2 regions of the Xanthomonas sp. WHRI 7945 genome follow, and region 1 is predicted to be linked to the other one. Evidence: riboswitches for the same ligand, from Rfam matches in the RefSeq annotation. Region 1 holds a riboswitch; the other holds the start of a gene.
What was found. Region 1 has a riboswitch for cobalamin ahead of metE (5-methyltetrahydropteroyltriglutamate--homocysteine S-methyltransferase). Riboswitches for the same ligand answer to the same signal wherever they lie in the genome.
Positions count from the first base shown of each region.

Region 1 (15,766 bases):
GAATGGAACCCAGCAGCCCGGCTTGGCTAGTATTCAGCCACGCTCTCGAAGAGTGGATTCGGCGCAGGGGGATCGAAACAGTGCTCCAAGATCACGCGGGCATCCTTCGATAACTGCCATGTCAGCTCGAAAGGCTCGTCGTACAGCGCTTTCGCAAGCGCCAGGACGGATGCCCCGGACCTTTCACTATTCGGCGGATTTTTGATCCCAAAGATCAGAAAGCCGTTTGCCTGCATTGCGAACCTGCGATCGACGGACAAGGAATCAGCACTGTGGCTTTTTGACAGGCCGACAAGATCATCAACAAAAGCGCCATTGATCATCGAGCAAAGGCGCAAGTAGTCGCCGGCTGGAACACGCCCACGCCCCACTGCGACGAACAGGCGACCAATGAGTATTGGCTTGAACTCCAAGTCCGCTTTGTCAAGCAAGTCCATGACAATCTCGCCGAGATGTTCCTTCTGCTTCTCCGATCCGGCGAGTTCCGCAACCACACTGGCTCGCTCGGCCCAAGTCAACTTAGAAGCCTCAGACAAGAATTTCTGAACCTTCCTGCAAAGGAAATAGTCTCGGACGGACCCAAATGCTTTTGCTCCGGAAACAATGGTTCCGATAACTGGGATGTCGCGAAGCACGCTCTCGTCCAAAACGCTGTCCAAAGCTGCTTCGAGCAACCCTTCCGAAGCCTTCTCAAGATTTTCAGCGCCAACTGAAAGTACAAGATCCTTGCCGATACCCATGCTCTGCCCCCAGCCAACCGTAGTAAGGCGATTATGGCTCGACGGGCTACTGAATAGGACGCGAGAAGGCACCCCCGGGGTTTCGCCGGGGGACTACTGATCAACATCAGCCGGAAGTGAACGTAACCTACTAGGAAGCGCTCGCCTTAATCTGCTCGAACACTTTCTTAAATGCATCGACAGCAGCGGACGAATCGGTCGCAGCGTTCCCCGACTGCTTGAATCCCTGAGAATTTTCGATCAGTGCTACGACTATGCGGCTGGCGGCCTCAATAGCCGCCTCTTTCTGCGCTGTGGTGAGCGACATATCGCACCTCCTGTTAAGAAGCTCCATCATAAATCAGCTGCCTGCCGCTCCCCACAACGCAAACGGCCCGCTTGAGAGCGGGCCGCTGACGGACTTCTGATGACACTGCTGATAATAGATCAGCGTTCGGAACGGGTCAAGTAGCCTGGCCGCGCAGCACCGCCAGGTGACGAGCAGGCTTCCCCACCGTGCCCCATTGTCGCACCGCGCCTCCTACCAGTCGCTTGGCGTCTCTAATGTCGCCGTCGAAAGCCTGGCCGTAGACGTAATAGTCCATCCACCCATACTCCATCATGGGTTCTACAGCGCAAGAGAGGTGTATCAGGTAGCCCTCGTCGCTCTCGCGCTCAGGATCTATCCCAAGCGCTGTCTGAAGCTCCCCAGCCAGGCGCGATGCCGCGGTCCGCGTAGTGGACACCACAGCAATCCCGTACTGGCGAAGCTCCTCAGCCAGAAACTGTGCGTCTGGGCTGCGACGGTGCACAGGGATGGCGATGTGCATGGCGCTTCCTATCGGAGTAGGAGGGGCATCCTACGAACTTGGGTCGCAGGTGATGCGACGGCTCAGCCGGCATGCTATGCGCGGTAGGTGGGGCGCGGATCAGCGCTTCTGCTTGCGGGTAGGCGGGGTGGGTTCAGCTTTCGCTGCCTTCCTTGCTTCGTGAATGCGGAGCGCTTGATCAGCCATTGCCTCAAGGCGCTTGCGCTTTTCTGTCCAGGCATCGACTCGCTCAAGCCACTCAAGCATGCCGTCCACGCTGTCACGGTCGATCTTCCTGAGATCGCGATCTTCCTCTTCCTCAAAGGTATCGAAGACTACCGAGTTCAGAAAATCGCGGTGGAAATCTTCTGCGTCATTGCTGGCAAAGCTCGCCTCCAGCCGAGCGGTGATCTCTGCGTTCAAGGAGCGCCCCGATTCGCTCGCGGCCGCTTCCAACTGCTCGCGCAACTCAGGCTGCATGCGCAGCCCGAAGGGATTGATAGTGGCCGTAGACGGCCTTGTTTCAGTCTTCTTAGCCATAGTTACATGATGAAGCTAAAAAACGCTTGACACCATGGCTACATGATGTAACTAATAACACCATGTAGTCATCAACCGCTTTGAGGCGACATGAAGGATCGAAAGACCAAGACAAGTGACACCAACCCGTTCGGCCTCCGCATGGACCCCGCAGTGCGGAAGAGCGCACAGGCCAAGGCCGCTGAGTTAGAACGCAGCCTCAACTGGACCATTAACCACATGCTGAAACAGGCCCTTGGCCTCAAGGAAACCACTCCGTAATGAACGTTATCCCGTTCCAGTTCCAAAGCATCAGCATCCGCGCCGTGCAAATCGACGGCGCCCCGTGGTTCGTCGGCAAGGACATTGCCGAAGCGCTGGGGTATGTCAACGCCGCCGACGCCCTGGCCAAGCATTGCAAGGGGGTCGCGAAACGCTACCCCCTGCAGACGGCCGGCGGCATGCAGGAGGTTCGCATCATCAGCGAACCGGATCTGTATCGGCTCGTCGCCAACAGCCAGCTTCCCGAAGCGGAGCGGTTTGAACGGTGGGTTTTTGAAGAAGTGCTGCCGACCATCCGCAAGACCGGCGACTACGGCTACGGCGCCGGCCTGCGGCAACTTACCGGCTACGTCGGCGACGGCTGCATGCTGATCGAGTCAATGTCGCGCACGCTCAACCTGGCGCCGTCGTCCACGCTGGGGATGTATCAGAAGCTCGGCGAGAAGACGGGCCACACCGACCTGCTGCCGGCCTATGCGATCGACGGCAATGACTCGGGTGGCAGCGAGCCCACGGCGGCGCTGCAAACGCTGCTCAAGCAGCACAACGCCCCCGTGGGGGTGCAACGTACCTACGCACTGCTGGAAACCCGCGGCCTCGTAGAGCGCCGCAGCCGGCCCAGCAGCAGCCGCGGAACCAAGCAGTTCTGGACGATTACCGCGGCCGGTGCGCAGTACGGCAAGAACATCACCGCACCGGCCAACCCGCGCGAGACGCAGCCGCATTTCTACACCGAGAAGTTCCCCCAGCTGCTGCAGATGCTGGCCGAGAAGATCGCAGCATGACCCGCCGCATGCGCACCGCCTGGCTGGTGCTGGCCTCGGTTGCCGTGATCGTGGTGCCTATGCGGGCCTGGGAAATCGCAGCGGCGCACAACGCCATCCCTTCCTTCGCCTGCGCTCGCTGACGAGGACGGCTCCCCCCACTTTTGCATTTTTACCTATGAGCACGAACCAAGGAAACCGGATTTATGAGTAGGGAAATTCCTACCCAACAGCCGCTGAGTGGACAACAGCCGGAAGTGTGCGTTTCGCCCCGAAAACTGGGTAGAAGCAGCAAAGTTCAAAGCGTAAAACAATGACGGCCCGAGCGTTAGCGCGCTCGAGCCGTCTACCAAGCAACCCATCATCGACGAAGACTCAGGAGATACACATGGCGAGCAATAGCGTACCTCAGAAGTTGGCCAAGGACATCACCGTCGCTTCCCCGTTCTACCACGTCCCGGTGGACGAGGGGCATCTGTTCCAGGTCAATGCTGGCATCAACACCGGCACCGCCCTGTTTAGGGCCAGCCAAATCAACGAACACGTGCGGGACATCCTGTGGGACAGCATGACCGCCGCTGGGGCGTCCGACGATGCCCTCCACGTTTCGATCCCCTACGACACGGCCGAGTTTCTCCACTTCTTGCTGGGAATGGCCGAAGCGCTGCGCAAAGCAGCAGGAGCGGAAGGATGAGCGCCGATCCGATTGACAAACTCATCGCAGCCGGCGCAACGCCGCGCGAACTGATCGCCTACCCGCTCGATGCAATCGAGTTGCTGGCGAAACATCAGCGCGAAACGTTCCGGCTCTGCTACCACGACGAGGCCGGCGCGGTGGTGGTGGAGAACGTCAAGGCGCATCTTTTGCTGCGACGCGCGGCTGAACTTGGTTGGAAGCCGCATGGCGAAGACCTGTGGTCGCAGTTCGCCATGAACATGTTCGATAACGCGTTGTATCACCTGCGGAGGGGTGTGCATTGGTACGCATCCGCGACCGACGATAGTGACGCCATGCTGCCGCTGGCATGGCCTGCCGCAACGTTGGCGCGCAATGCTGCTCGCGAGGAACGTAAAAGCGCAGCGTACCGGCGAAAGTTAGCCGCCAAGCAAAAGAAGGCCGAGAAGGAGCAAGCGAAGCAGCGGCGCATCAAGAATCGCGAGTCGATGGACTTCCTGATAGCCCACGAAATGAAGAATGCAGAAAATGCCGGCAAGCCGATCGGCCGCCGCCGCGCGCGCTTTCTGGTGAATGCCCTTCTCGGCAAAGTGCGCAAGGTCATGCCCAAGGATGAGGCGACGACCTTCGCTGCCACTTTCCTGCAGGACGACGAAGGGCTGCAGCGGGCGAAGGAGGCGATTAAAGCGCTGCCGCCGCGCGCCAACATCGAGGGGGTGCAGTGATGGCCGCCGTTATCGAGTTCCCGGCAGCCCGCATCGTGCGCTCGCTCAGGAAGCGCGTTGCACGCCCCAGGAAGCTACCCGCCGCAGTTGACCCCGCGAGCCAACGCCGGAACCGCATTGCCGAGTTGCTGGTAGAGCGCGCGCTCAAAGGTGGACAGACACTCGCCGAAATCGCCAGGCGCCTTCACGAAAAGAACAATTCGACCGATGACCAAGCAATGCAGAAGATCCATGCCGCGGTGAAGGCTGAACTGCATCGCCGCATGGGTGCAGCCTCCGTAACCCCGATGAGCATCCGATTTGCGCCGCAATGGCCGGCCGGAAAGCGGGGTGAAAAATTGGAAGAACTTGCGCAACTAGCATTCAATTCTTGCGTGCGCCGCGGTGGAACCAACACCCTGGAGGATGCACGGAAATTCGTTCTTGAGTTGGTGGAAGGCCTCAAAAATCGCGGGAAGTTAGGAAAGGAGGCGAGCCCATGAACACCGAAGTAATCAACAAGCTGCGCGGCACGAACGTCATGCTGTGCGGATCGGCCTGACGAGCAGCTTTCACGCAGCGATGGCTAGCGGTATCTACGTCTTGTACAGTACTGACGATCGCGACTCATTTAACAAAGCGACACCAAGTTACGAGGCGTTCAATGGAAATACCTTCGCAAAGCGATTTTGAGGATTTTATTTATAAAACGCAGACTCCTGGCTTTCTGATCACGGGCTATCGCCGAGATCAGGACTTCAATCTCGATTTAGCTACTACCGCCATTCGATCCTATCGGGATGGATATAAGGACTTCTCCTTTGAAGTTGACCTGCATCCCGCCTCTATTTGGCTGGAAAAAAGCTCCTCAGCAAGCGCAAGAGCTTGGGCTTCGCTTTTCGGCAAGAAGCATGACAACCCTGGCCTGCATGAATATAACCCGGAAGACTATACGCACGCGATGTACCGCGCGGCATCCAGAAAAAGAACACCAGATGATTATAAGGGGCGAATTCCACTCTACATCGATGCCGACGAAGGTGTTGTATATCGGGAACTGACGCCTGGGGAAATAGAAGAGAAGATCGCTCTGGCGAATACTGAGAATGAAATTCAAAGGAGATTTAATTATCGAATCAATGCTTTTCTGGCATTCAATCCATTCGACACATCAAGGGGCGTCGCATCTGCTTTTCTTGGGTATTTTTATACAGACGCATACAAGAGGCACTACGTAAAGGCGGCGGAGCGAAAGGCCGCGGCTGTCGCTCTGCGTGATGCGATAAAGACGTTGGGTGATGAAAGACTTTGGGATCTGTGTGGGCTGCAATGGTCGGTCAGAAGCCCGAGTCGGTCTCGCATAGATGCTATTGAGAAGATCATCTCATCAGACGTAAGGTCTCCGATTCGCAAGTTGGATGGAACCGTTCGCGAGCGCGCGTTGGCCTTTGAGTTGTGGTCAATTTTTCAAAGGCAATTTCGCGCAAACAAGGTTACGGCGATCTTCAACTTCCTACTGTTCGACGGTGTAAAGAACCCCCCTGACTCCCCTCGAAGCATTGAAAAGTGGGTCAAGGAGTGGAAAAGTGCTGGCGTCACCACGAACCCGCCACAAAACTGGTCCACTAGGCGCAGAATGTGACGGCATAGATATGGGGAACCTTGCGCGTTGCTTTGTCCGGGGTGCAAGAAGCAGCTTTGCCAGCTAATAGCTGGCGTGTTTTCAGCTTTAGCCTTAAGGCCAAATGCGCTCAGTGTCGTACACCACCGTGTTCGCTCACACTGACGCGGAATCTAGAGCCGGCCTGCTGGGTAAAAGACCCGCAGGTATCTGATAGGCCTGGTTCCATAGGAAGAGAACGGCTGGCGCTTGGCATAAGGCATTAGCTGCTTTAGTGCACATGCAGGCGCCGGTCTCTATGAGGCCGAAGTTCATGCAAAGCAGTTCATTGACCCCTTCGCCGGATCAGGCGAACGCTCCGAGGCTTTATTCCATCAACGGCGCCTGCGCCGCGCTGGGTGGTATGGGCCGCACCTGGCTCTATGAGCAGATCAAGCTCAAGCGCCTCCGCACCGTCAAACTCGGGCGGCGCACCATGATTCCGGCGAGTGAGCTTGAATCGCTCATCGCCTCCCAGTTGGAATCTGCCGCATGAGTGGTCGCGCGCCCATGCCGGTTGCCGGACACCGGTACGGCGAGCAGGAGGGTGAGCCGGAGCATCAGATGTCGCGCGCGCAAGCCAGCCTGCAGCGGGATGCTGTCCTGCCCCTAGCGCGAATCGACGAACACCTGGCAGATGGTCGCGTGGGCGTAGTGCTCATCGACAGGGAGAGGCCTGGGTTTGCCTTCGACTTCTACTGTCATAGCCGTGACGATGCGCTGGAGTGGATCGCCCTGCTGGCGGCTAAGTCCTGGGTGACCCCGCGCCATCTGGAATGGTTCGCGACCCTGATGCGCGAGGCCTTCGAGGGCAATACGGAAACCTCGCCTCCGGCGTGGGATCCCACCATCAGCCCCTCTCCGATCTTGCGCCGGCGGATCAAGGCGCTGCTGATCGGCGCCCGCTGCAGGCACCTGCTCCCGGGTTGGGTCGTCAGCAGCCTCTTCCGGGCGCTGCGTTTGGAGGCGCTATGAGCGTTCAAGCCATGACTTGGGCCTTGGAGCAGCAGCACGTCACCGAGCCCAGCGCGCGCCACGTCCTGCTGTGCCTGGCCAACTACGCCGGCCCTGATGGCCGCGCAGCGTTCCCATCGACCGGCACCCTGGCCACCGACACGGGACTGGCCAAGCGCACCGTGCACAGGCAACTGGACCAGCTTGAGTCCATGGGCCTGATCCGCCGCGGCAACCAGGCGATTCCTGCGGCCTACATCGACCGCGCCGATCGCCGCCCTGTTTGCTATGACCTGGCTATCGAACGGGGTGACACAGCGGCATCCCGTGGCGTGAACGGGGTGACACTGGTGCACGAACGGGGTGACACAGTGTCACCCAATCCGTCCTTTAATCCAGAAGCTAAAAGCACCCCCTTACCCCCTAGCGGGGGTGAGGATGGGGATCTGCTTCGCAGCGAAGCGGGCAAGGCAGCCAAGCCCGCTCGCAAGGTCGCTGAGTTGGAGACAGCCAAGTTCGCAGAGTTCTACCAAGCCTACCCACGACATGAGGCAAGGCCTGATGCGGCGAAGGCTTGGCGCAAGAACAACTGCGAGGCGCAGGCCGAACGGATCATCGCGGAGGTGAAGACTCGTGCAGCCGCCGATCCCCAATGGGCGAAGGAGCGCAAGTACATCCCGCTGCCTGCAACGTACCTCAACGGGCGGCGTTGGGAGGATCAATGGCGCGACGGGGGCGATGGCGGCGCTGCTGGCCTGCCTGACTTCATGCAGGGGGTGCGCTGATGCGCGCAACCGAGCTATCGCGTCTTTTGGGGACGCAGGCCGAGGCAGTGGTGCGCATGCTCCTGCCGCAGGGCAAGCGATCAGGTAGCGAGTGGAAGGCCGGATCTGTGGACGGCCAGTCTGGCGACAGCCTGGGCGTGGTGTTGCGTGGCGACAAGGCCGGGGTGTGGTCGGACTTCGCAACCGGCGAGTCGGGCGATTTGATCGGCTTGTGGGCCGCAGCGCGGGGTGTATCGCTGCGTGAGGCATGCGAGCAGGCCATGGACTATCTGGGCATCCGCGAGCACAAGCAGCTGCAGCCGCTACCGAAGCGCTACAGCCGGCCGAGCAAGGATGGTATGCGGCCGCTGCCGGACCCGCTGCGCAGCTGGCTCACTGACGAGCGCAGGATCGCGCCCGCCACGCTGGACGCCTACAAGGTCGTCAGCCGGGATGGCTGGATCGTGTTCCCATACCTGCGCGACGGCCAGCTGATCGCGGTCAAGTATCGGAAGCTGCCAAAGGAGTTCCGCCAAGAGGCAGATTGCGAGCCAAGCCTATTCGGCTGGCAGGCGATTGATCCGAACGTGCGCGAGGTTCTGATCGCGGAGGGCGAGCTAGATGCGCTCGCTTGGCACACCTACGGCGTCCCGGCGCTGTCGGTGCCAATGGGTGCGGGAAAAGGCGGCAAGCACACTTGGGTGGAAACCGAGTTCGACAGGCTGGCGGTGTACGACCGCATCAACCTGAGCATGGACGACGACGGCCCGGGGCGTGAGGCAGTGATCGACTTGGTGGAGCGCCTGGGTCGTGAGCGCGTGCACGTGGTCCGGTTGCCGCACAAGGACGCGAACGCGTGCCTGATCGCAGGCGTCCATCAAGAGGCGATGTACAACGCGCTGCGTAGCGCTCGCACGATGGACCCCGTAGAGCTTCGCGACATCGGCGAGTTTGAAGATGAGATCTGGGCCGAGTACCACCGCCAAGATTGCGGAATGGTGCTTCCCTGGAAGAAGACCCACGACGAAATCCGTCTACGTCCGGGCGAGACCTCGCTGTGGGGTGGCATCAATGGACACGGCAAGTCTGCGGTGACCTCGTTCGTCACCGGTTCGCTTGCGGCTTGCGGCGTTCGCTGCTGTGTGGCGAGCATGGAATTCCGCCGCGGCCTTTGGATGATGCGGATGAATCGCCAGGTGGCGGGGACTGCCAATCCGTCCGAAGCCTATGCCCGGCACGTTACGCGGGTGCTGGCTGGGCATGTGATGGCCTTCGACGTGCAGGGTGCAGCTAAGGCGAAACGCATCCTTGAGGTCTTCCGGTATGCCCGCCGGCGCTATGGCATCGAGTTGTTCCTGTTGGATAACCTGACGAAATGTGGATTCGCCGACGATGATTACTCGGGGCAGAAGCAATTCGTTGAGGCGCTGAGCGACTTTGCCCGGGACGAGCAGACGCACGTCGCAATCGTGGTCCATATGCGTAAGGGCGACGACGAATCTAAGCCGGTCGGCAAGATGGGCGTCAAAGGTTCAGGCGGCATCACCGACATGGTGGACACCGTTTTGGAGATCTGGCGTAACAAACCCAAGGAGCAGGCGATTGCAATTGCCAACACAACCGGGGCGCCTCTTGATGCGAAGTGGGAAGGGCAGCACGACGCCCTGCTGATCTGCCACAAGCAGCGATTCAACGGCAAGGAAGGCCGATTTGGCCTGTGGTACGACCCGGGCACAACGCACTACCTGGCGAGCCCGGAACACAAGCCGCGCACGCTACTGCCGCGAGACAAGCAGGCGTCATTTCCGGTCGCTGTCGTCGGGGCTGCAGTTGACGATTTCGAGGACGCGTTTCCGTCCGCCAAGGTGGCCGCATGAACAGGGTCGAGAACGAGGGCGCCGCTGCGTTGTACGCCTTCGCACGTCAGCTGGAAGCGGAGGCGGCCGCTTACCGGCGCGTCCTGCAGCGCGGTGCCGAGCGGTCAACCACCGTAGAGGCGCTGCTGCAGGCTGCGTCCATGGCACGGCAGACGGCCTATCAAGTCGAGCGCAAGGGCCTCGACGCGGCGATGCGACAGGTGCCACGGCTTCCCGAGGGTGAAGTGTTGGACCGAGCCGTGGAGGCAGCCCGGGTTGAGTGGTTCCGGTCGGTCCATGGGCGGGATCCGGCGTCGCGTGAGTTCAATCACTTGCAGGGCTGCGCCATGCGTAACGCTGTCGTCGCGGCTTGGCCGCATCTTCGCGCCGCGGCGCCAAAGCCGGAAACCGAAGCATGACCCGAGAAGAATTCGACAACCTTCTGCGCCTGTGGGGTTGGGCCTTTGGGCCACGTCGGCAGGAGCTGGAGGAAGGCGCAGGCATGTACGGCGTGTCCGCACTAGCAGGCCTGGGCCGCCCGGCTACGATCAGGCAGACGGCTTCGATGGACCGCGGCGGTATCGCGCGCCGACGCATGATCGGTGCTGCCGCCGGCCTGGTGGACGCGCGCGGCGCAGTGCGAGTGGCGCCGTCGTGGGCGGTAGAAGCGGTTCGCGCGACCGAGACGCGTACTGGTACGGCCAAGATCCTGGCGCCTGACGCCAGCATCCCTGCAGATGCACTGCGCATCGAGCAGGCGGTAGTACGCCTCCGCCGGGAATCGCAAGAACTGGCCATCGTGCTGCGCACTCAGTTCTGTACGCTGCTGGGAGGCCAGCGCGACAAGGCGAACCATCTAGATCTAAGGCTCGGCGTCTATCGAGAGCGGTTGGCAGAAGCGAAGGGCTGGTTGCGGCGCGACATAGCGGATTCCACTAAGCGCGGCACCATGTCACAGGAGGAAGCGATTCATGGCCGCTAACGACTACTCCACCTTCTGGCTGCTGTTCGGCAAATACGGACCGACCATGACCGGGGAGAACTTGCGGGATGCGTTCTTCCCGGGTAGCGCCATGAAGACCATGGCGAACAAGCACAGCGCGCGGCTGTTGCCGGCCAGGACCGGCGACGTGTACGACACGCGGGATGTCGCTACTTGGTGGGATGAGCGGAGGAAGCAGAAGGCCGGATAGAGCCTTAAAAAAGCCGCCTTTGGGCGGCTTGCTACTTAGCGGCTTTCACCATCTCCAGCAAGGCTTTGAAGAGCTCAATTTGTGGAGTCGTTATGGCGAAATTTCCATTCTTCCCGTCGTCTTCCTGCCTTCCTGAACTGATCATCCGAACCAGCGCGAGCGTCAAGGAAAGCGGCACTGCAGCCAAGATCACTAGAACTAGCCCTGTTAGCAGGATGACATGCCAACCGGCGTCGCGAGCAGATGCCAAGATAGCTAGCGAATGATCATCCACAACGCAAAAAATGGCGATCGGCAGCATGATCAGATAGGCCAAGGACGCACCGCCAACGGCAAAGAACGCCCAGCGTCGGAACGACCGATGCGCCACCTCACTTAGCTCGTACTGATCGAGATAGATCTCGCTCTTCGCCTTTGAGGGCGCAGGTGAACGCGACTGGTCTCCAGCGTTTGTAGCGTCGGCAGCCTCTCGGGCTGCCGGAGCTATCTCGGGAAACGTCTTATCAGACTCAGTCTGCGACTCGGCCATTTATGCGACGCTCGCAGCATTTGCTGCTTGCGCCTGCATCTCCCGGATCTTTGCCTGATAGTGTTCTTTGATCAACGCGTTGTCGATCGGAGCGAAGTTCATGTTCCGACCACCTTGCTGATGCCAGGCGATCGACCAAGGCGTGTTATCCATATGAGTCATGGCGGAAAGCTGCACACCACTGAATCCCGCGTAGCTCTTCCAGACAGAATCCAAGAGGTTGGCTGCAGTCGCGTCAACCTTGGTCTCTACCTGCCAAGGGAATGGACTAAAGGACAACAGCCCCTGAACAGCGCCACTACCAAATTGCCTCACGCGATCGTACAAGGACTTGATGACAGGGCCGTACTTCCAAGCTTGCACCTGCTCATTGATGAGCGGTTGACCCATGTAACCAAGGTGCCAACCATGAGCGATGTACACCAACTTGATGAGTTGCATGGGCGTAAGCGCCCGTCCCTCTTGCGAGGCCTTTTCAAGGAAGTAATTTGCGACGGTAGAAGGCGAGTAGGCCATGAATGCTCCTAGACAGGGGGCGGCAGGAGATCCTACGGAGCCGAGGAAGTCTCACATATATCAGTCTCACCGTTTGCGAGACGCGATCACTCTCCTGACTTCGGGACGAATCTTGCGAAATCAAGCGATCAATGTGCCATTGTTGTGCCAGCCCAACGAAGAAGCCTTCTACATAAGGCGGTCGGTCCAGTCCATCATCGGCGCGACGGACAGGCGCAGGGAAGCGGCGTAGCGCGCGGGCAGGTCGGAGGTCGGGAGCGGAAGCGTCATTGGGCGCGGCGGTGCTGCGCTGCCGCTTGCCGCGGGAGCGCCAGATCATTGGCTTTGGGATCAATAGCTTACACGTTCGCCGTGAACGTTGCGGGCAACGTCGGCGAATTCACTTGGCGCTTGACCCGCCGCCGCATCCGGCCTATCGTGCGCTCGCCGAAGGTATCCATCGCTTCATTCGGATGAAGGGATGGATTTAAACGGGAATCCGGTGAAGGCCGGCGCCGCAAGCGCCTGCCCATTCCGGAGCTGCCCCGCAGCGGTGAATGGAAACGACCTCCGTCAATGGCACTGGGCCGGCGCATGCCGGCCTGGGAAGCGACGGACAGTAGGCGCGCAGCCGGCACGGTGCGCTCGTCCATCAGCCCGAATACCGGCCCCGGCCGGAGGACCTGTGCGTCCTCCGATTCGACCTGGCGTCTCCGCGGGGAGGCGGCCGGAAGCCGTGCCGTGGCCCTGCGCCGCGCCGCGCTCTTCCGCCTGCCCGCGTGGCGCCGGTTCGCCCGCGGGGGCGAAGGTCGCTGGCGTGGCGGGCGTCCCGTGCGAACGGGCGGACGGCGCGCGGTTCCTTCGTTCCTCAATGCCCATGAACGCAATGAGGAAACGCAAATGACGATCGTGACCAACCTGGGCTTCCCGCGCATCGGTGCGCGGCGCGAGCTCAAGCGTGCGCTGGAAAGCTACTGGCGCGGCGACAGCAACGGCGCAAGCCTGCAAGACACGGCGCGGCAGTTGCGCCAGCGGCACTGGCGGCTGCAGGTCGAGGCCGGGTTGGACCTGCCGCCCAGCAACGACTTCAGCCTGTACGACGCGATGCTCGACACCGCGTTCCTGTTCGATGCGATCCCGCAGCGCTACCGCGCGCTGGCCGATGCCGATCCGCTGGCCGGCTACTTCGCGATGGCGCGCGGCACGCAGGAGGACGGCCTGGACCTGCACGCGCTGGAAATGACCAAGTGGTTCGACACCAACTACCACTACCTGGTGCCGGAACTGGCGCGGCGCCAGCATTTCCGCCTGCGTGGCGACAAGCCATTGGCCGAGTTCCTGGAAGCCAAGGCGCTGGGCATCACTACGCGGCCGGTGCTGATCGGGCCGGTGACCTTCCTGCTGCTGTCCAAGACCGTGGACGGCAGCGACCGCTGGGCGCTGCTGGACAGCCTGTTGCCGGCCTACGCCGAACTGCTGCAGCAACTCGACGCGGCCGGTGCCGCCTGGGTTCAGATCGACGAGCCGGCGCTGGTGCTGGACCTGGACCTCGCCACGCGCGAGGCCTATGGCCGCGCCTATGCGTTCCTGGCCCAGGCGCCGCGGCCGAAGCTGTTGCTGACCACGTATTTCGGCGAGTTGGGCGACAACCTGGAGTTGGCCGCGTCGCTGCCGGTGGACGGCCTGCACGTGGACCTGGTGCGCGGCGTGGCGCAGCTGGACGCGGTGCTGCAGGCGCTGCCGGCCGACCGCGTGCTGTCGGCCGGGCTGGTCAACGGCCGCAACGTCTGGCGCACGCCGCTGGACACGGCGCTGACCCTGGCGCGCTACGCGGTCGGGCATGTCGGCAGCGAGCGCCTGTGGCTGGCGCCGTCGTGCTCGCTGCTGCACGTGCCGGTGGACCTGGAGCAGGAACAGCGCCTGGATCGCGAACTGCACGCATGGCTGGCCTTCGCCAAGCAGAAGCTGCAGGAACTGCGCACGCTGGCCGATGCGCTGCTGGAGCTGCCGCACGCGCAGACCGAGCTGGCCGCGGCGCGCGAGGCGCTGGAGACGCGGCGTGCGTCCGCGCGCGTGCATCGCCCCGAGGTCGCACGCCGGGTGGCGGCGCTGAGCGAGGATGCCGGGCGCCGGCAGTCGCCGTATCCGCAGCGGCGCGAGGCGCAGCAGGCGGCGTTGCGGCTGCCGGCCTACCCGACCACCACCATCGGCTCGTTCCCGCAGACCGCGCAGGTGCGGCAGGCGCGCGCGCAGCACAAGGCCGGCAAGCTCGGCGATGCCGAGTACGACGCGTTCCTGGCAGCAGAGACAGAACGCTGCGTGCGCGCGCAGGAGCAGCTCGGGCTGGACGTGCTGGTGCATGGCGAGTTCGAGCGCAACGACATGGTCGAATACTTCGGCGAGCAGCTCGACGGCTTCGCCTTCACCACGCACGGCTGGGTGCAGAGCTACGGCTCGCGCTGCGTGAAGCCGCCGATCATCTACGGCGACGTGCGGCGTCCCGCGCCGATGACGCTGCGCTGGACGCAGTACGCGCAGTCGCTGACCGACAGGCCGATGAAGGGCATGCTGACCGGGCCGGTGACGGTGCTGCAGTGGTCGTTCGTGCGCGACGACCAGGAACGCGCGCAGACCTGCCGGCAGATCGCGCTGGCGCTGCGCGACGAAGTGCGCGACCTGGAAGCGGCCGGCATCGGCGTCATCCAGATCGACGAGCCGGCGATCCGCGAGGGCCTGCCGCTGCGCCGCGCCGACTGGCAGGCGTACCTGGACTGGGCGGTGCAGTGCTTCCGCATCGCCGCGGCCGGGGTGCGCGACGCCACCCAGATCCATACCCACATGTGCTACTCGGAGTTCAACGACATCATCGAGGCGGTGGCGGCGATGGACGCGGACGTGATCTCGATCGAGACCTCGCGCTCGCGGATGGAACTGCTCGATGCGTTCGTGCGCTTCCGCTATCCGAACGCGATCGGCCCGGGCGTGTACGACATCCACTCGCCGCGCGTGCCCAGCACGCAGGAGATGGTTGCGTTGCTGGACAAGGCGCGCGCGGTGCTGGATCCGCAGCAACTGTGGGTCAATCCGGATTGCGGCTTGAAGACGCGCGACTGGGCGGAAACGCGCAGCGCGCTGGAGGCGATGGTGGCCGCGGCACGGCAGCTGCGCGCGCAGCAGGCGCAAGCGGCGTAAGTCGGCGATGCGCCGACGATGCCCGGCGTGCTGCACGCCGGGCATCGCAACGGCAGGTGCCACGGCATGTCCGTTCGCGGCTATCGCAGCGCAGCGCTTGGCCCATGCGCCGGTGCCGGAACAGGCTGCTCCGACCCACTGCGATGCACTGCGCGCGGCTAAGACGAACACCCGACTGCGGCAAAGCACCCGCAGCTACTGGCCTTCAATTCACTCCGTCGTTGGCGCAGCGGCCGCCGGCACTTGCGCCGATACCGCAGCGTCAGTGCCGCCTGCAAACAACAGACTCAGTTGCTGCATGCGGCGATCGCGCCATACCTGCGCCGGCACCGGAACCCCTGTGCGCACTCCGGCCACCAGCGCCGAGACGTCCTGAGGGGCGCCGACCGCCCGGCCGTCGATCTCCAGCAGCACGTCCATCGGTTTGATCCCGGCATGCATGGCGACGCTCCCATCGATCACCTCCACGATCCATGCGCCGCGCGCGGAAGGAAGCCCGGTTGCCAACACCAGTTCCGCGGTGACCGGCGCGATGCGCACTCCGAGTGTTCTGGGTGCCGCAGCCGCAGCGGCTGCGATCGGCGCTGCCGACGCCGAGGCCGGCGGCGCCGCGGCCGCTGCAGGTGCACGGCCGTTCGGCATCCACGCCA
Region 1 covers NZ_JAYIQP010000013.1:19,695-35,460, reverse strand. Annotated here, with positions in the region: gene VDQ83_RS12215 (hypothetical protein) at 27-740, opposite strand; gene VDQ83_RS12210 (hypothetical protein) at 871-1,047, opposite strand; gene VDQ83_RS12205 (hypothetical protein) at 1,184-1,549, opposite strand; gene VDQ83_RS12200 (Arc family DNA-binding protein) at 1,649-2,068, opposite strand; gene VDQ83_RS12195 (hypothetical protein) at 2,159-2,329, shown strand; gene VDQ83_RS12190 (BRO-N domain-containing protein) at 2,329-3,114, shown strand; gene VDQ83_RS12185 (hypothetical protein) at 3,111-3,236, shown strand; gene VDQ83_RS12180 (hypothetical protein) at 3,482-3,787, shown strand; gene VDQ83_RS12175 (hypothetical protein) at 3,784-4,494, shown strand; gene VDQ83_RS12170 (hypothetical protein) at 4,494-4,976, shown strand; gene VDQ83_RS12165 (hypothetical protein) at 5,138-6,115, shown strand; gene VDQ83_RS12160 (helix-turn-helix domain-containing protein) at 6,393-6,629, shown strand; gene VDQ83_RS12155 (hypothetical protein) at 6,626-7,108, shown strand; gene VDQ83_RS12150 (helix-turn-helix domain-containing protein) at 7,105-7,872, shown strand; gene VDQ83_RS12145 (toprim domain-containing protein) at 7,872-9,728, shown strand; gene VDQ83_RS12140 (hypothetical protein) at 9,725-10,126, shown strand; gene VDQ83_RS12135 (hypothetical protein) at 10,123-10,689, shown strand; gene VDQ83_RS12130 (hypothetical protein) at 10,679-10,900, shown strand; gene VDQ83_RS12125 (hypothetical protein) at 10,932-11,429, opposite strand; gene VDQ83_RS12120 (Panacea domain-containing protein) at 11,430-11,945, opposite strand; cobalamin riboswitch at 12,358-12,611, shown strand; gene metE (5-methyltetrahydropteroyltriglutamate--homocysteine S-methyltransferase) at 12,825-15,116, shown strand; gene VDQ83_RS12110 (PDZ domain-containing protein) at 15,327-15,766, opposite strand, start outside.

Region 2 (15,766 bases), on a different contig from region 1:
ACAACGCGCTGAAGAACGCGATGCGCGAGGCGCCGGACGTGATCCTGATCGGCGAGATCCTGGACGCGACGACGATGGAGGCGGCGATCGCCTTCGCCGAGACCGGCCACCTGTGCCTGGCCACGCTGCACTCCAACAACGCCGACCAGACCATCGAGCGCATCCTCAACTTCTTCCCGGAAAGCGCGCACAAGAACGTGCTGATGAACCTGGCGCTGAACCTGCGCGCGGTGGTCTCGCAGCGCCTGGTCAAGGACAAGAACGAGCGCCGCCGCCCGGCCACCGAGGTGCTGCTGAACACGCCGATGATCCGCGACCTGCTGCGCCGCGGCCAGGTGCACGAGATCAAGGCCGCCATGGAGGAGTCGCTGGAGGAAGGCATGGAGACCTTCGACCAGTGCCTGTTCCGGATGGTCAAGCAGGGCCAGATCGAGCAGGAGGAAGCGCTGCGCGCTGCCGACTCGCGCGACGGCCTGGCGCTGAAGTTCCGCCTGTCCGAGGGCTCCAGCGGCGAACACGACCCCTACGCGGACTATGACGCCGCAGCCGGCGGCGGCGCCAGTTCGCCGCGGATCACGCACGGCTTCGGTTGAGCGCGCTGCGCCCCTGTACCTGTAGGAGCGGCTTCAGCCGCGACACACATCGTCCGGCAAGACCCTGTCGCCGCTGAAGCCGCGCCTCCAGGGTCGAGACGCCAGGCCTCAGCCCTGCGCGTCCGGCTGCCGCTCCGGGCGCGCCGCATCGAACGCCGGCAGCGCCAGGCAGGCCTGCTCGATCCGCGCCAGGGTCGGATAGACCTGCATGTCCACGCCGAAGCGGCGCGCGTTGAAGACCTGCGGCACCAGGCAGCAATCGGCCAGCCCCGGCTGCTCGCCATGGCAATAGGTGCCGGTGTCGGGCGATTCGGCGAGCAGTTGCTCCAGCGCATCGAAGCCCAGCACGATCCAGTGCAGCATCCACTCCTCGCGCTCGGACTGCGGCACGCTCCACACGGTCTCGAAGAACCGGCCCACGCGCAGGTTGTTGAGCGGGTGGATGTCGCAGGCGATCAGCTGCGCGAGCCCGCGCACCCGCGCGCGGTCGATCGCCGCATCCGGCAGCAGCGGCGGCTCCGGCCAGCGTTCGTCCAGGTATTCCAGGATCGCCAGCGACTGGCGGATCGGCTGGCCGTCGTGGCACAGCGTCGGCACCAGCTCCTGCGGATTGAGCCGCGCGTACTCCGGCGAGTGCTGCTGGCCGCCGTCGCGCACCAGGTGCACCGGCAGCGCCTGGTAGGCCAGCCCTTTCAGGTTGAGGCCGATGCGCACGCGATAGGCGGCGCTGGAACGCCAGTAGGTGTACAGCTGCAACGCCTCTTCCACGCCCCTGCCCCTCCCCGTCCGGACGATCACGATACCGGTGGACACAGTAGCAGCGGCACCGCCGGTCGTCTCGGCGCCGCCGCCGGCCGGCTCAGGGCCGGGAAGCGGGCTCGATGCGCTGTTCGATCGCGCCGAAGATGCTCACCCCGTCACGGTCCAGCATCTCGATCCGCACCACGTCACCGAACTTCATGAACGGCGTACTCGGCTGGCCGTCGCGCAAGGTCTCGACCACGCGCTGTTCGGCGAAGCAGGAGGCGCCGCGGCTGGTGTCCTGGTTGGCGATGGTGCCCGAGCCGATCACCGCGCCGGCGGCCAGCGGCCGCGTCTTCGCCGCGTGCGCGACCAGTTGCGCGAAGTCGAACTGCATGTCCTCGCCGGCTTCCGGCGCGCCGAACCACGCGCCGTTGATGTGGGTCAGCAGCGGCAGGTGCAGCTTGTTGTCGCGCCAGGCCTCGCCCAGTTCGTCCGGGGTCACGAACACCGGCGACAGCGCCGAGCGCGGCTTGGACTGCACGAAGCCGAAGCCCTTGGCCAGTTCGGCCGGGATCAGGTTGCGCAGCGACACGTCGTTGACCAGCCCGATCAGCTGGATATGCCCTGCGGCCTGCTGCGCATCGACCGCCATCGGCACGTCGTCGGTGACCACCACGATCTCCGCCTCCAGGTCGATGCCGTAGTCCTCGCTGACCACCTTGACCGCGTCGCGCGGGCCGTAGAAGCCGGCGCTGACCGCCTGGTACATCAGCGGATCGCTGTAGAAGCTCTCCGGCACCTCGGCGCCGCGCGCGCGGCGCACCCGCTCCACGTGCGGCAGGTAGGCGCTGCCGTCCAGGAACTCGTAGGCGCGCGGCAGCGGCGCGGCCAGCGCGGCGATGTCCAGGTCGAACTGGCCGTCGGCGCTGCCGTCGTTGAGCGACTCGGACAGCGCGTTCAGGCGCGGCGCCAGGTTGCTCCAGTCCTCCAGCGCGCGCTGCAGGGTCGCAGCGATGCCGGTGGCGCGCACCGCGCGGGTCAGGTCGCGGGAAACGACGATCAAGGTGCCGTCGCGACCGCCTTCCTTCAGGGAACCTAGCTTCATGTCCGTCCAGTGCTGGGGAGCCGATCGGACGATTGTACGGCCAGACCGGATATTGGTTGCAACTGAAACAGAGCCGCCGGCCGTCGGAAAACCGCCCGGCCTTTTGTGCATTGCGCCAATTCAGCGTAGACTGGCCAGGTCTGCATGCGGCCGTCCGTTTCCCTCAGGGACCGCCGGCGAGGTCAGGATCGTTCGATCCGCTCGCCCGCCCCGCCCGACGCCTTTCGTGGTGCCGACAAACCCGAGCGCTGTCTGCTCCGGGTTGTTCCACCCTCTCGCAGCGCGGTTCACGGGAACGCTCCGAGCCTCACCCTACTTGCGTCTGCACTCCGGGCACGTCCCGGCGACGGCGCGTTATCCGGAGCTTTTCTCGATGTCATTCGAATCCTTGGGCCTGGCGCCCTTCCTGCTGCGCGCGTTGGCCGAGCAGGGCTACGAAACCCCCACCCCGATCCAGTTGCAGGCGATTCCGCTGGCGCTGGCCGGCCACGACCTGATGGCTGGCGCGCAGACCGGCACCGGCAAGACCGCCGCGTTCGGCCTGCCGCTGCTGCAGCACCTGGGCACCTCGCCGCAGCCGGTGGGCAATGGCGCGCGCAAGCCGCGCGCGCTGATCCTGACCCCGACCCGCGAGCTGGCCACCCAGGTGCACGACAGCCTGCGCGGCTACAGCAAGTACCTGCGCATCCCCAGCACCACCATCTACGGCGGCGTCGGCATGGGCAACCAGCTCGACGCGCTGCGTCGCGGCGTGGACCTGCTGATCGCCTGCCCGGGCCGCCTGCTCGATCACCTCGAGCGCCGCAGCGTGGACCTGTCGGGCATCGAGATCCTGGTGCTGGACGAGGCCGACCGCATGCTCGACATGGGCTTCCTGCCCTCGATCAAGCGCATCCTGGCCAAGCTGCCCAAGCAGAACCGGCAGACCCTGCTGTTCTCGGCCACCTTCGAGGAAGGCATCAAGCAGCTGGCCCGCGAGTTCATGCACGACCCGCAGGAAATCCAGGCCACGCCGAGCAACACCGTCGCCGACACCATCACCCACCGCGTGCACCCGGTCGATGGCACCCGCAAGCGCGAGCTGCTGCTGCACCTGCTGGCCGCCGATTCGCGCATGCAGACGCTGGTGTTCGCGCGCACCAAGCACGGCGCCGACAAGCTGACCATGTTCCTGGACAAGTCCGGGCTCAAGACCGCCGCGATCCACGGCAACAAGAGCCAGGGCCAGCGCCTGCGCGCGCTGAGCGACTTCAAGGCCGGTCGCATCACCGTGTTGGTGGCGACCGACATCGCCGCGCGCGGCATCGACATCGACCAGCTGCCGAAGGTCATCAACTACGACCTGCCGATGGTCGCCGAGGACTACGTGCACCGGATCGGCCGCACCGGCCGCAACGGCTCGCAGGGCGAGGCGGTGTCGCTGGTGGCGCAGGACGAGGCCAAGCTGCTGCGCGCGATCTCGCGCATGCTCAAGCGCGAGATGGACATCCGCGACGTGCCGGGCTTCGAGCCGTCCACGCCGATCCGCTGGGGCAACAACAATCCGGCCGACGAGCGTCCGGGCGGCCAGCGTCCGCCGCGCAAGAGCACCCACGCGCGCCGTCCGCACGGCGATGCGCCGCGTCCGCACGCGCATGCCGGCGCCAAGCCGGCCGGCGGCACCCAGCCGGGCGGCGCACGCCGCCAGGGCGAGCGCCGTCGCAGCGGCGGCCAGCCCAGCGCTGCGCGCTGAGCGCAGCCGACCGCAGCACCACGAACGCCGCCTCCGGGCGGCGTTCGTGTTTTCGCGACGCCTCGCCACCGCAAATCCCGCAGCCGCCAGCGCCGACGATCCGCGCGGCGCCCACACTTAGAATGACGCCATGAATATCTTCAAGATCTTCACCCTCGAAGCGGCGCACCGCCTGCCCAACGTCCCGCCCGGCCACAAGTGCGCGCGGCTGCACGGGCATTCGTTCCGGGTCGAGCTGCACGTCAGCGGCGAGCCTGGCGCCGACACCGGCTGGGTCATGGACTTCGGCGACATCAAGGCCGCGTTCGGCCCGATTTACGACCAGCTCGACCACCACTACCTCAACGATATCGAGGGCCTGGAGAACCCGACCAGCGAACGCCTGGCGGTGTGGATCTGGGAGCGGCTCAAGCCGGCATTGCCGCTGTTGAGCGAGGTGGTGATCCACGAGACCTGCACGTCCGGCTGCCGGTATCGCGGTCCTGCTTGAGGCAGGGATTGGGGATTGGGGATTGGCAAGGGCGGCATGACGGCGACTGACCCATTGCGGATGGACGGCCCTGTTCCCGGGTGCCCGCGTAGGCGCAGCTGGCGTCCGCCCAATGCGTCCGCAGGCCAGGTCGGCGCCAGGCAGATCGCCTCCAACCTATTGATCCGAAAGCCAGTTTGAACCAAGCCTGAGCGACTTCAGAAAATTTTGTTGCATTGCAGCAGAATGCGCGTATGTTGCACTGCAACAGCAATCGGCATTCCCTGGAGTTGCATGATGTCCGCTCAGTTCAATGATCAGTTCAGCAGCTACACCCAGCAGTTCGCCGCCGCCGCCGCGCGGGCCAACCGTCTGGCGCTGGAAAGCGCTGAGAGCGTGTTCGGCGTGCAGCTGAAGACCTTCGAGAAGAACGTCGCCGCGACCACCGGCTTCCTCGGCGAGCTCACCGAAGCGCGCGACATCGGCAGCGTGCAGTCGCTGTGGCCGAAGGGCCTGCAGATCGCCCGCGACAACTTCGAGCGGCTGGCCACGGCCAACCAGGAAATGTTCGGCCTCAGCCTGAAGACCTCCGAAGCCATCGGCCAGCTCGCCAAGAACCAGTTCGAGGCGGCCACCGATCAGGCCGCGCCGAAGGCCAAGACCAAATAAGCAAGACCAGACAAGTCCGCTGCGGCACAGCCGCAGGACTGACCAGTGGTACGCGCGGGTCCCTCCCCCCGTGCAGCCAAGACCCGGTAGATCCCTCCCTCTACCGGGTCTTTTTTATGGCTGGGATTCGGGATTCGCGGTTCTCGGTTCTCGGTTCTCGGTTCTCGGTTCTCGGGACTCGGTTCTCGGGACTCGGGACTCGGGACTCGGGATTTTCGCAGTGCCAGGCATTCTTGTGCTTCTTGCGGATGTCTCAGCCCGACTTTTTCGGTCCGTTGGGGCCGAAAGTCCCTCCTCCACAAGAAACCCTCCTCGCGGCCGCCATTCCTGCGCTGCGCGCGCTCGCGGCCAGGCGCCGAATCAGCCCGCCGTCTGCGCGCCCGGCCATGGGTGCAGCTGCGCCGCCAGCGCGGCCGGATCCGGTTGCGGCCGGTACGGCAGCCGCCCCCAGCAGGGCATCGGCAAGCGCTCCTGCAGCATCTGCATATTGGCGTCGATGCGTTGCATCGCCGGATCGATCTCGTTACCGATCCAGCCGATGCAGCGCAGGCCGTCGGCGGCGATCGCCGCGGCGCTGAGCCGGGCGTGGTTGAGGCAGCCCAGGCGCAGCCCGACCACCAGCAGCACCGGCAAGGCCAGCGCGCGCGCCAGGTCGGCCTGGTCCAGCGTCGCCGACAGCGGCGCCGCCCAGCCGCCGACGCCTTCCACCACCACCACGTCCGCCTGCGCGCGCAGACGCGCGAAGGCCGCCGCGATCGGTTCCAGCTCCACGCGCACGCCGGCCGCGGCGGCGGCCAGTTCCGGCGCCAGCGGCAGCGGCAAGGCATAGGGATTGAGGTCCGCGTAGTCCGGCCGCGGCGCGCTGGCCGCCTGCAGCGCCAGCGCATCCTCGTTGCGCCAGCCGTCCGCGCCGCGTTCGCAGCCGCTGGCGACCGGCTTCATGCCCACCGCCGCCTGCCCGCGCGCGCGCAGCGCATGCAGCAGCGCGGTGCTGGCGACGGTCTTGCCGATGCCGGTATCGGTGCCGGTGACGTAGAAGGCGGGGAAGCGCATCGTCGCAGGATCCTCGGGGGCCGCCACATGCGGCGCGGCCGCGCAGGATAGCCGGCGCCGTGCCGCCGCGTCAGCGTCAGCGGCGATCTGCCCGTGCGCACAGGGGCCATCGCGCGGATGCATGCGCCAAGGAACACGTGGGGCGCAGGTCGATCGCTGCCAGCGACGGCTCGGCCCATCCAGGCACGCGTCCGCTCTCCCTTGCGTCGGCCGTCTCCGCCGCCAGGCCGCCACCGGCCGCTGCTAGACTCGTGCGATGTTCGCTTCCTCTTCGCTCACCGGCAGCAAGCCGGAACAGTACGCCCAGTTGCTCGCCCAGGCCCGCTCCCTGGTCAGCGGCGAACCCGACCGCATCGCCAATGCCGCCAACCTGGCGGCGCTGGTGTACCACGCGCTGCCGCGGTTGAACTGGGTCGGCTTCTACCTGTACGACGGCAAGGAACTGGTGGTCGGGCCGTTCCAGGGCCTGCCCGCGTGCGTGCGCATCCCGCTGCACAAGGGCGTGTGCGGCGCCGCCGCCAGCAGCGGCCAGACCCAGCGCATCGACGACGTCGAGGCCTTCCCCGGGCATATCGCCTGCGATGCGGCGTCGCGCTCGGAGCTGGTGGTGCCGCTGCTGCGCGACGGCGAGTTGATCGGCGTGTTCGACCTGGACAGCCCGGACCTGGCGCGCTTCGATGCCGACGACCAGCACGGCCTGGAGGCGATCGCCCAGGTCTTCGTCGACGCGCTGCGATGAGCACCGAGAAGCTGCGCAACATCGGCCCCAAGAGCGCGGCCTGGCTGCGCCAGGTCGGCCTGCGCACGCAGGAGGACTTGGCCGCGGCCGGCGCGGTGGGCGCATTCCTGAAGGTCAAGCGCGCCGGCTTCAAGCCCAGCCTCAACCTGCTGTACTCGCTGGAGGGCGCGCTGACCGGCTGCCACTGGCAGGAACTGGCCGAGGCACGGCGCACGCAGTTGCTCGCCGAGCTGGACACGGCGGCGGCGGCGCTTCCGGCGCAACGCGGCCTGCCGGTGGCCGGACCGGTGGCGACCACCCATTTCGACCGCGGCGGCGACCATAGCGATACGCCGTATGCGGACTACGCCGACGACGCGTCCGGCGGCCATGCCTACGACGCCGAGCGCGACCACGGACGCGACGACGACGGCCACGCCGGCGAGCGCGACGCCGACTGATCCGCGCGTCACGCCGGCGATCGCGTACAATCGCGCCGCTTCAAGGTGACCTGCCGGCTCCGGCCTGCAGGTTGAAACGGGAAGCCGGTGCGTCTTGCGACAAGGCCGGCGCTGCCCCCGCAACGGTAAGCGATCCAAGCTGACGACCTGCGCCACTGTGCAAACCGCATGGGAAGGCGTCGCCAGCCGGGAGTTCCGACTCCCAGATCGCCAGCCCGGAGACCGGCCTTGCAGTCCACTGGTTGCGATGCGGAGGGCGTCGCGGCGTGCCGCGCCGCGTCTGGCGCCGTCCGCTCGCACCTTCCGTTCGCGACTCCTTCGCCGTCACAGCGCGCAACCGCGCGCCGGAGTTGCCCCATGTCGTTCCGCCTGCTTTCGGTCGCGATCGCGTCCGCCCTGTCCCTGCCCTCGCTGGCGCTCGCCGCCGATGCCGCCACCGACCTGGACCAGGTCCTGGTCACCGCCACCCGCACCCAGATCTCGGTCGAGGACAGCGTGGTCCCGGCGCAGGTGATCGACCGCGCCGAGATCGAGCGCAGCCAGGCCACGTCGCTGGCGCAGCTGCTGCAGGGCCGCGCCGGCATCGGCGTGTCCAACCAGGGCGGGCTGGGCAAGCTGACCACGCTGAGCCTGCGCGGCAGCGAATCGGACCACGTGCTGGTGCTGGTGGACGGCGTGCGCATCGGCTCGGCCAGCGCCGGCCTGGCCGCGTTCCAGGACCTGCCGCTGAGCCAGATCGAGCGCATCGAGGTCGTGCGCGGCCCGCGCTCGAGCCTGTACGGCTCCGATGCGATCGGCGGGGTGATCCAGATCTTCACCCGCCGCGGCGGCCAGGGCCTGCAGCAGAACCTGAGCCTGGGCGCCGGCAGCAATGGCCTGCGCCAGGCCAGCGCCGGCTTCAGCAACCGCGGCGAGCGCGGCTGGCTGTCGGTGCAGGGCGGCTACCAGAAGACCGACGGCATCAACGCCTGCAACGGTTCGGCCACCCTGTTCGCCGGCTGCTTCATCGACGAGCCGGACCGCGATGGCTACCGCAACACCTCGCTGAGCGCGCGCGCCGGCTATGCGCTGAGCGACACGCTGCGCATCGAAGGCCAGGCGCTGAACATCGACAGCCGCAACGAATACGACGGCGATGCGCTGTTCGCCGGCAACGAGGCCGACAACACCCAGCAGGTGTTCGGCGGCAAGCTCGACTGGACCCCGTCCGAGCGCGTGCACGTGGCCGCGCAACTCGGCCGCAACACCGACCAGGCCGACAGCTACTACCACGCCGCCGGCAGCGACACGCGCAGCTTCGTCAGCACCTTCGACAGCCGCCGCGACACCGCCTCGCTGCAGGGCGACTTCGGCCTGGCCGAGGGCCACCTGCTCAGCGCCGGCGCCGACTGGCAGCGCGAGGAAGTCACCGGCAGCACCGCTTTCGACCTCGACCAGCGCGACAACACCGGCGTGTTCGCCGAGTACCAAGGCCGCTTCGGCGCGCAGCAGGTGCAGGCCAGCGTGCGCAGCGACGACAACGAGCAGTTCGGCCAGCACACCACCGGCAGCCTCGGCTGGGGCCTGGCGCTGGACGGCGGCTTCAAGCTCACCGCCAGCGTCGGCACCGGCTTCAAGGCGCCGACCTTCAACGACCTGTACTACCCGTTCTCCGGCAATCCGGAACTGAAGCCGGAGAAGTCCAAGAGCGGCAACCTGGGCGTGGCGCAGTACGCCGATACCTGGAACTGGACCTTCAACGTCTACGAGACCCGCGTCGACGACCTGATCTCCTACGACGCCGTCAGCTTCCTGCCGGTCAACGTGGACGAAGCGCGGATCCGCGGCGCCGAGCTGACCGGCTATGCGACGCTGGCCGGCTGGGAACTGTCCGCGCAGCTCAGCCACACCGATCCGCGCAACCGCAGCGACGGCGGCAACCGCGACAACTGGCTGGCGCGGCGCGCGCAGAACACCGCGCGGCTGGACGTGGACCGCGGCTTCGGCCCGGTCAAGCTCGGGGTGACCGCGTTCGGCAGCGGCCACCGCTACGACGACGCGGCCAACAGCGTGCGCCTGGCCGGCTACGGCACTGTCGACCTGCGCGTGGAATACGCATTCGCGCCGGACTGGACGCTGCAGGCCAAGGCCAGCAACGTGTTCGATCGCGACTACCAGACCATCAACTGGTACAACCAGCCGGGCCGCGAGTACGCGGTGACGCTGCGCTACGCGCCGGCGGCACGCTGAGGAACGAAGCGCTGCGCCGCACGGCGCAGCGCTTGCTACGACTGTGAAAAGCGCGGCAGCATCGACATCGACGCTGCAGCCCTTGTAGCAGCGGCTTCAGCCGCGACCGGGCTCTACCGGTAAAGCGTCGCGGCTGAAGCCGCTCCTGCAGGATCGAACGCGCATTGGCTGCTTCGTCGAAGCAGCGCTTTCGCGCATCGTCGCCTGTTCCCGCGACATGCCGCGCGCGCCCCGGATAATGACCGGCGTAGCCAGTCAATTCCGGGATCACCCATGCACATCTCTTATCGCGCCGCCGTGCCCGCCGACGCGGCGGACTGCATCGACCTGCGCGGCCGGACCCGTGAGAACGCGTTCTCGGCCGAGCAGCTGGCTGCGCTGGGCATCACCGTGGACAGCTGGCAGGCCGGTATCGCCAACGGCAGTTTCCCCGGACACGTGGCCGAGGCGGGAGGCCGCATGGTCGGCTACTGCTTCGGCGATCGCGACAGCGGCGAAATCATCGTGCTGGCGCTGCTGCCCGCGTGGGAGGGCAAGGGCCTCGGCAAGGCATTGTTGGCGCGGATGGTCGAGGATTTCCGCGCATGGGGCTTCACGCGGCTGTTCCTCGGCTGCGCGGCCGACCCGGCGGTGCGCTCGCATGGTTTCTATCGGCACCTGGGCTGGCGTCCCACCGGCGAGATCGATGACCTGGGCGATGAAGTGCTGGAGTACCGGCTGTCGGCTTGATCGGTCGCAAGCCCGAACGCGCGCTCGGGCAGCGATCGCCGGCGGCTACCCCAGCGTCAGCAACTCGCGCATGTCGTCCATCAGCAGCACCACGTCCGCGGTGGCCAGGTCCAGGTCGCGCGGGTAGCCGTAGCGCACCAGCGCGGCCGGCATGCCGGCGGCGTGCGCGGCCTGCAGGTCGGTGCCGGAATCGCCGACCATCAGGCAACGGGCCGGCGGCTGCGCGAAGCGCTGCGCCAGGTGCAGCAGCGGCAGCGGGCTCGGCTTGCGCTCGGGCAGGCTGTCGCCGCCCAGCACTGCGGCGAACGCGTCGGCCACGCCGAGATGGCGCAGCAGCGGCGGCACGAACGCGGACGGTTTGTTGGTGCACAGCGCCAGCGTCACGCCGCGCGTGCGCAACTGCGCCAGCGCCTCGGCCGCGCCCGGATACAGGCGCGGGCTGCGCAGCAGGCACTCCTGGTAATGGCGCATGAAGGTCGGCATCACCGTGTCGATCGGCGTGGCGTCGTGCGCATGCCGCCACGCGGCCTCGACCAGCTTGCGCACGCCCTCGCCGATCCAGCCGAGCACGGTGGCGTCGGGCACGCGCGCCAGGCCGAAGTCGGCGAGGGTGCGATTGAGCGCTTCGGCGATATCGGCGCCGCTGTCCACCAGCGTGCCATCCAGATCGAATACCACCAGCGCATACGGAAATGTCATCTCGTTCCTCGGTGCGAAGCGCAGCGCCCATTGTAGGCGCCGCGCTCAGTCGCGATCCCAGTACGGCACTTCGCCGAAACGCGCGACCAGGAAATCCAGGAACGCGCGCACGATCGCCGGCTGCTGCCGGCGCGACGCATACACGCCGAAGATGTCCATGGTGTCGAGTTCGTGGTCGGGCAAGACGCGCCGCAGTTCGCCGCTGCGCAGCAGCGCCGCGGCCTGGTAGGTGGGCAGCATCGCGATGCCGGCGCCGATCCGCACCGCCTCCAGCAGCACGGTGGCCTCGTTGGCGCTGAAGTTGCCGCTCACCGGCACCGACACCCGTTCGCCGCGATAGCGCAGCGGCCATTCGTGCTTGCCCACGTAGTGATGGCCCAGGCAGTTGTGCGCGGCCAGGTCGGCGGCGCTCAGCGGCGCGCCGTGCCGCTGCAGGTAGGCCGGCGCCGCGCACAGCACCGAGCGGCACACGCTCAGGCGCCGCGCGATCAGTCCGGGATCGACGCGACTGGAAATGCGCACTGCCAGGTCGATGCGCTCCTCGACCAGGTTGACCGTGCGGTCGGCCAGCAGCATGTCCACCCGCGCCTGCGGATAGCGGGTCACGAACTCGGCGGCCGCCGCGGCCAGATGCGCCTGACCGAACGAGGCGGAGGCGGTGACGCGCAGCTGTCCGTGCGGCTCCGGGTCGTCGCTGGCCAGCTCGTCGCGCAGCGATGCGCCGATCGCCAGCATCGGCCGGAACCGCGCCAGCGCGGTCTCGCCGGCGCCGGTCAGGGTCACCCGCCGCGTGGTCCGGTGCAGCAGGCGGGCGCCCAGCCAGCGCTCCAGCTCGGCCAGGTAGCGCGAGACCATCGCCCGCGACAGGTCCAGCGCCTCGGCGGCACCGGTGAGACTGCCGCGCTCGGCGACCTCGACGAACACCGCAATCGCGGTCAGACGGTCCATTTGCCCGTTCCATGCAACAAAGAATCGACTTATACGCGGTTTATCGCGCTAATTGCCATGGCTAGGCTGTGCACATCCCGTCCCTCTCTGGAGCACCTCGATGCACATCGCCCTGATCGGCGCCACCGGCAATATCGGCCGCCATATCGCCCAGGAAGCCCTGCGCCGCGGCCATGCGCTCACCGCCCTGGTCCGCCGCGCGCAGCCGCTGCCGCCGGAACTGGACGGCGCCAGCATCGTGATCGCGTCGCTGGACGACCGCGCCGCCCTCGTCGCCGCGGTGCGCGGCCACGACGTGCTGGCCAGCGCCTACGGCCCCGGTGCCGAGGCGGCCGACACGATTCCCGGCGTGGCCCAGACCCTGATCGAGGTCGCCCGCGACGCCGGCGTGCCGCGCCTGCTTGCGGTCGGTGGCGCCGGCAGCCTGGAAGTGGCGCCGGGCGTGCAACTGGTGGACACGCCGAACTTCCCCGACGCCTACAAGCCCTATGCGCTGGCGCACCGCGCCGCCCTGCAGCGCTTCCAGGCGGCCGCCGACCTGGACTGGACTTTCTACGCCCCGGCCGCGGAAATCGGCCCGGGCGCCAAGCGCGGCGGCGTGCGCACCCAGGCCACCGCGCTGCTCAGCGATGCGCAGGGCCACAGCGCGATCAGCTACGCCGACTACGCCAGCGCCTTCGTCGACGAGATCGAACGCCCGCAGTACCTGCGCCAGGTCGCCACCGCCGCGTACTGAGCAGCGACGCCCGGCGCACTGCGCGGCGGCGTGCCGATGGCGCCGCGCGCGGCCGCCCGTTCCGCGCCGCGACCGCATACGGGCGCGGCCGATCCGCACGCCATGCCGATGCCTGGCGGCGCCTTTCCCGATGGAGTTCCGCATGTCTTCCTTTTCGTTGTCGCGCCTCGGCGCCGCGCTGATCCTCGCCCTCGGCATCGCCGGCACTGGCGCGGCGCACGCCGCCACCGGCACCCCGGCCCAGGCCGCGGCTGCCACCGCGAAGCAGCCGGCGGCCGCGCCGCTGCAGCTGCAGGTCTACCATCCGGACGCGAACGCGATCTTCGGCGTCGCCTCGGTGCTGGTGAGCGGCGCCAAGGACGCGCTCCTGGTCGATGCGCAGTTCTCCGCAGCCGATGCGCGCGCCCTCGTCGCACAGATCCGCGACTCCGGCAAGCGCCTGACCACGATCTACATCAGCCACGGCGATCCGGACTACTACTTCGGCCTGGACGTGCTCACCCAGGCGTTCCCGCAGGCCAAGGTGCTGGCCAGCCCGGCGACGGTCGCGCACATCCGCCAGACCCAGGCGCAGAAGCTGCAGGTGTGGGGACCCAAGCTCGGTGCCGACGCGCCGCAGCGCATCGTGCTGCCGCAGCCGCTGCATGGCGACCGCCTGCTGCTGGAAGGCCGCGAGCTGCAGATCGTCGGCCTGGACGGCGCGACCCCGGACCGCACGTTCGTGTGGATTCCCTCGATCCAGACCGTGCTCGGCGGAATCCCGGTGATGGCCGGCGAACACGTGTGGATGGCCGATACGCAGACCCCGGCATCGCATGCGCAGTGGCTGGCCACGCTGCAACGGATCCAGGCGCTGCAGCCGCAGCGGGTGATTCCCGGGCACTTCGTGCCAGGCGCGGCGCAGGACCTGGCCGCGGTGCGCTTCACCGCCGACTACATCCGCGCCTTCGACGAGGAAACCGCCAAGGCGAAGGATGCGGCCGCGCTGGTCGCGGCGATGCAGCGCCGCTATCCGCAGCTGGGCGGCGTCGAGGCGCTGCAGCTGAGCGCGAAGGTGGCCAAGGGCGAAATGCGCTGGCCGTGAGCGAGGCGCCCGCGCGCGGCGCGAACACGGCCGCGCGCATCGCTGCACGGTTCAGCGGAACAGCTGTCCTTGCGTCTGCACCGGCTCGGCTTCGTGGAAGCCGGCCAGGCCCACGCCGACCAGGCGGTAGCGCGTGGACGCGGGCAGCTCGACGCGCTGGCGCAAGGCCAGCGCGATGTCGGTCAGCGCCTGCAGCGAGTCCGGCGGCTGCTCCGGGGTGAAGCTGCGGGTCAGGATACGGAACTGCGCGGTCTTCAGCTTCAGCACCACGGTGCGCGCGACGCGCTCGGTGCGACGGGTCGCGTTCCAGGTCTTCTCCGCCAGTTGCCGGATCGCCGGCTCCAGCGCGTCCAGCGCCAGGTCCTCGGCGAAGGTGTCTTCGGAAGAGATCGACTGCACCGGCTGGTCCGACTCCACCGGCCGCTCGTCGATGCCGCGCGCGCGCTGGTACAGGCGCCGTCCGAAGCTGCCGAAGTGCGCCTCCAGTTCCGCTTCGGCATGCGTGCGCAGGTCGCCGACGGTGACGATGCCCAGCGCCGCCAGCTTGGCCTGCATCACCTTGCCCACGCCCGGCACCTTGCTCACCGGCAGCGGGGTCAGAAACGCGTCGACGCGATGCGGGCGGACCACGAACTGGCCGTCGGGCTTGCGCCAGTCCGAGGCGATCTTGGCCAGGAACTTGTTCGGCGCGATGCCGGCCGACGCGGTCAGCTGGGTTTCCTCGCGGATCTGCGCGCGGATGGTCTGCGCGATCTCGGTGGCGGTGGCCAGCTCGCCCTTGGGCACGGTGACGTCGAGATAGGCTTCGTCCAGCGACAGCGGCTCGATCAGGTCGGTGTGGCGCTGGAAGATCTCGCGCACCTGCCGCGACACCGCCTTGTAGCGAACGAAATCCGGCGGCACGAAGATCGCGTCCGGGCACAGCCGCTCGGCGCGCAGCGCCGGCATCGCCGAGCGGATGCCGAACACGCGCGCCTCGTAGGACGCGGCGCAGACCACCGAGCGCATGCCGCGCCAGGCCACCACCACCGGCTTGCCGCGCAATGCGGGATCGTCACGCTGCTCCACGGACGCGTAGAACGCATCCATGTCGACGTGAATGATCTTGCGCATCGGCCCTGCACCCTACGCCAGCGAACGGTAGCCGCATGATAAGCCAGGCTCGCGCATACGCCGAGAACGCATGCCTTGATTTCGCTCAGCGCGCCGCATTGCAGCACTGTCTACGCTACGCGTGCGTACGGATAAAACGTTTGATTGAAAGCGCGCACCTCGTGCACGCTTGCGCGCCTCGACTGTCTGCCCTGGGAATTTCTGCTCATGAGCCGCCTCACTTCGTATTCACGCGAACAGCTTCTCGCCAGCGCACGCGGCGAACTGTTCGGCGCCGAGGCTGGACGCCTGCCCAACGATCCGATGCTGATGTTCGACCGCATCACCCACATCGACGATGCCGGCGGCGCGCACGGCAAGGGCACGGTCCGCGCCGAGCTCGACGTGCGCCCGGACCTGTGGTTCTTCGGCTGCCACTTCATCGGCGACCCGGTGATGCCCGGCTGCCTGGGCCTGGATGCGATGTGGCAGCTGACCGGCTTCTTCCTGACCTGGATCGGCGCGCCGGGCCGCGGCCGCGCGCTGGGCGTGGGCGAAGTGAAGTTCACCGGGCAGGTGCTGCCGAGCGCCAAGCAGGTCGTCTACGAACTGGACATCAGCCGTGTCATCAACCGCAAGCTGGTGATGGCGGTGGCCGACGCGCGCATGGCGGTGGATGGCCGCGAGATCTACACCGCCAAGGAT
Region 2 covers NZ_JAYIQP010000015.1:58,468-74,233, forward strand. Annotated here, with positions in the region: gene VDQ83_RS13545 (PilT/PilU family type 4a pilus ATPase) at 1-593, shown strand, start outside; gene maiA (maleylacetoacetate isomerase) at 702-1,361, opposite strand; gene VDQ83_RS13555 (fumarylacetoacetate hydrolase family protein) at 1,453-2,442, opposite strand; gene VDQ83_RS13560 (DEAD/DEAH box helicase) at 2,816-4,174, shown strand; gene queD (6-carboxytetrahydropterin synthase QueD) at 4,305-4,664, shown strand; gene VDQ83_RS13570 (phasin family protein) at 4,941-5,312, shown strand; gene bioD (dethiobiotin synthase) at 5,673-6,365, opposite strand; gene VDQ83_RS13580 (GAF domain-containing protein) at 6,622-7,104, shown strand; gene VDQ83_RS13585 (TfoX/Sxy family protein) at 7,101-7,544, shown strand; cobalamin riboswitch at 7,571-7,789, shown strand; gene btuB (TonB-dependent vitamin B12 receptor) at 7,902-9,773, shown strand; gene VDQ83_RS13595 (N-acetyltransferase family protein) at 10,047-10,502, shown strand; gene gph (phosphoglycolate phosphatase) at 10,548-11,201, opposite strand; gene VDQ83_RS13605 (LysR family transcriptional regulator) at 11,247-12,149, opposite strand; gene VDQ83_RS13610 (NAD(P)-dependent oxidoreductase) at 12,250-12,885, shown strand; gene VDQ83_RS13615 (MBL fold metallo-hydrolase) at 13,028-13,969, shown strand; gene dinB (DNA polymerase IV) at 14,021-15,082, opposite strand; gene fabA (3-hydroxyacyl-[acyl-carrier-protein] dehydratase FabA) at 15,290-15,766, shown strand, end outside.
Region 2: another riboswitch for cobalamin. It lies ahead of btuB (TonB-dependent vitamin B12 receptor); the one in region 1 lies ahead of metE (5-methyltetrahydropteroyltriglutamate--homocysteine S-methyltransferase).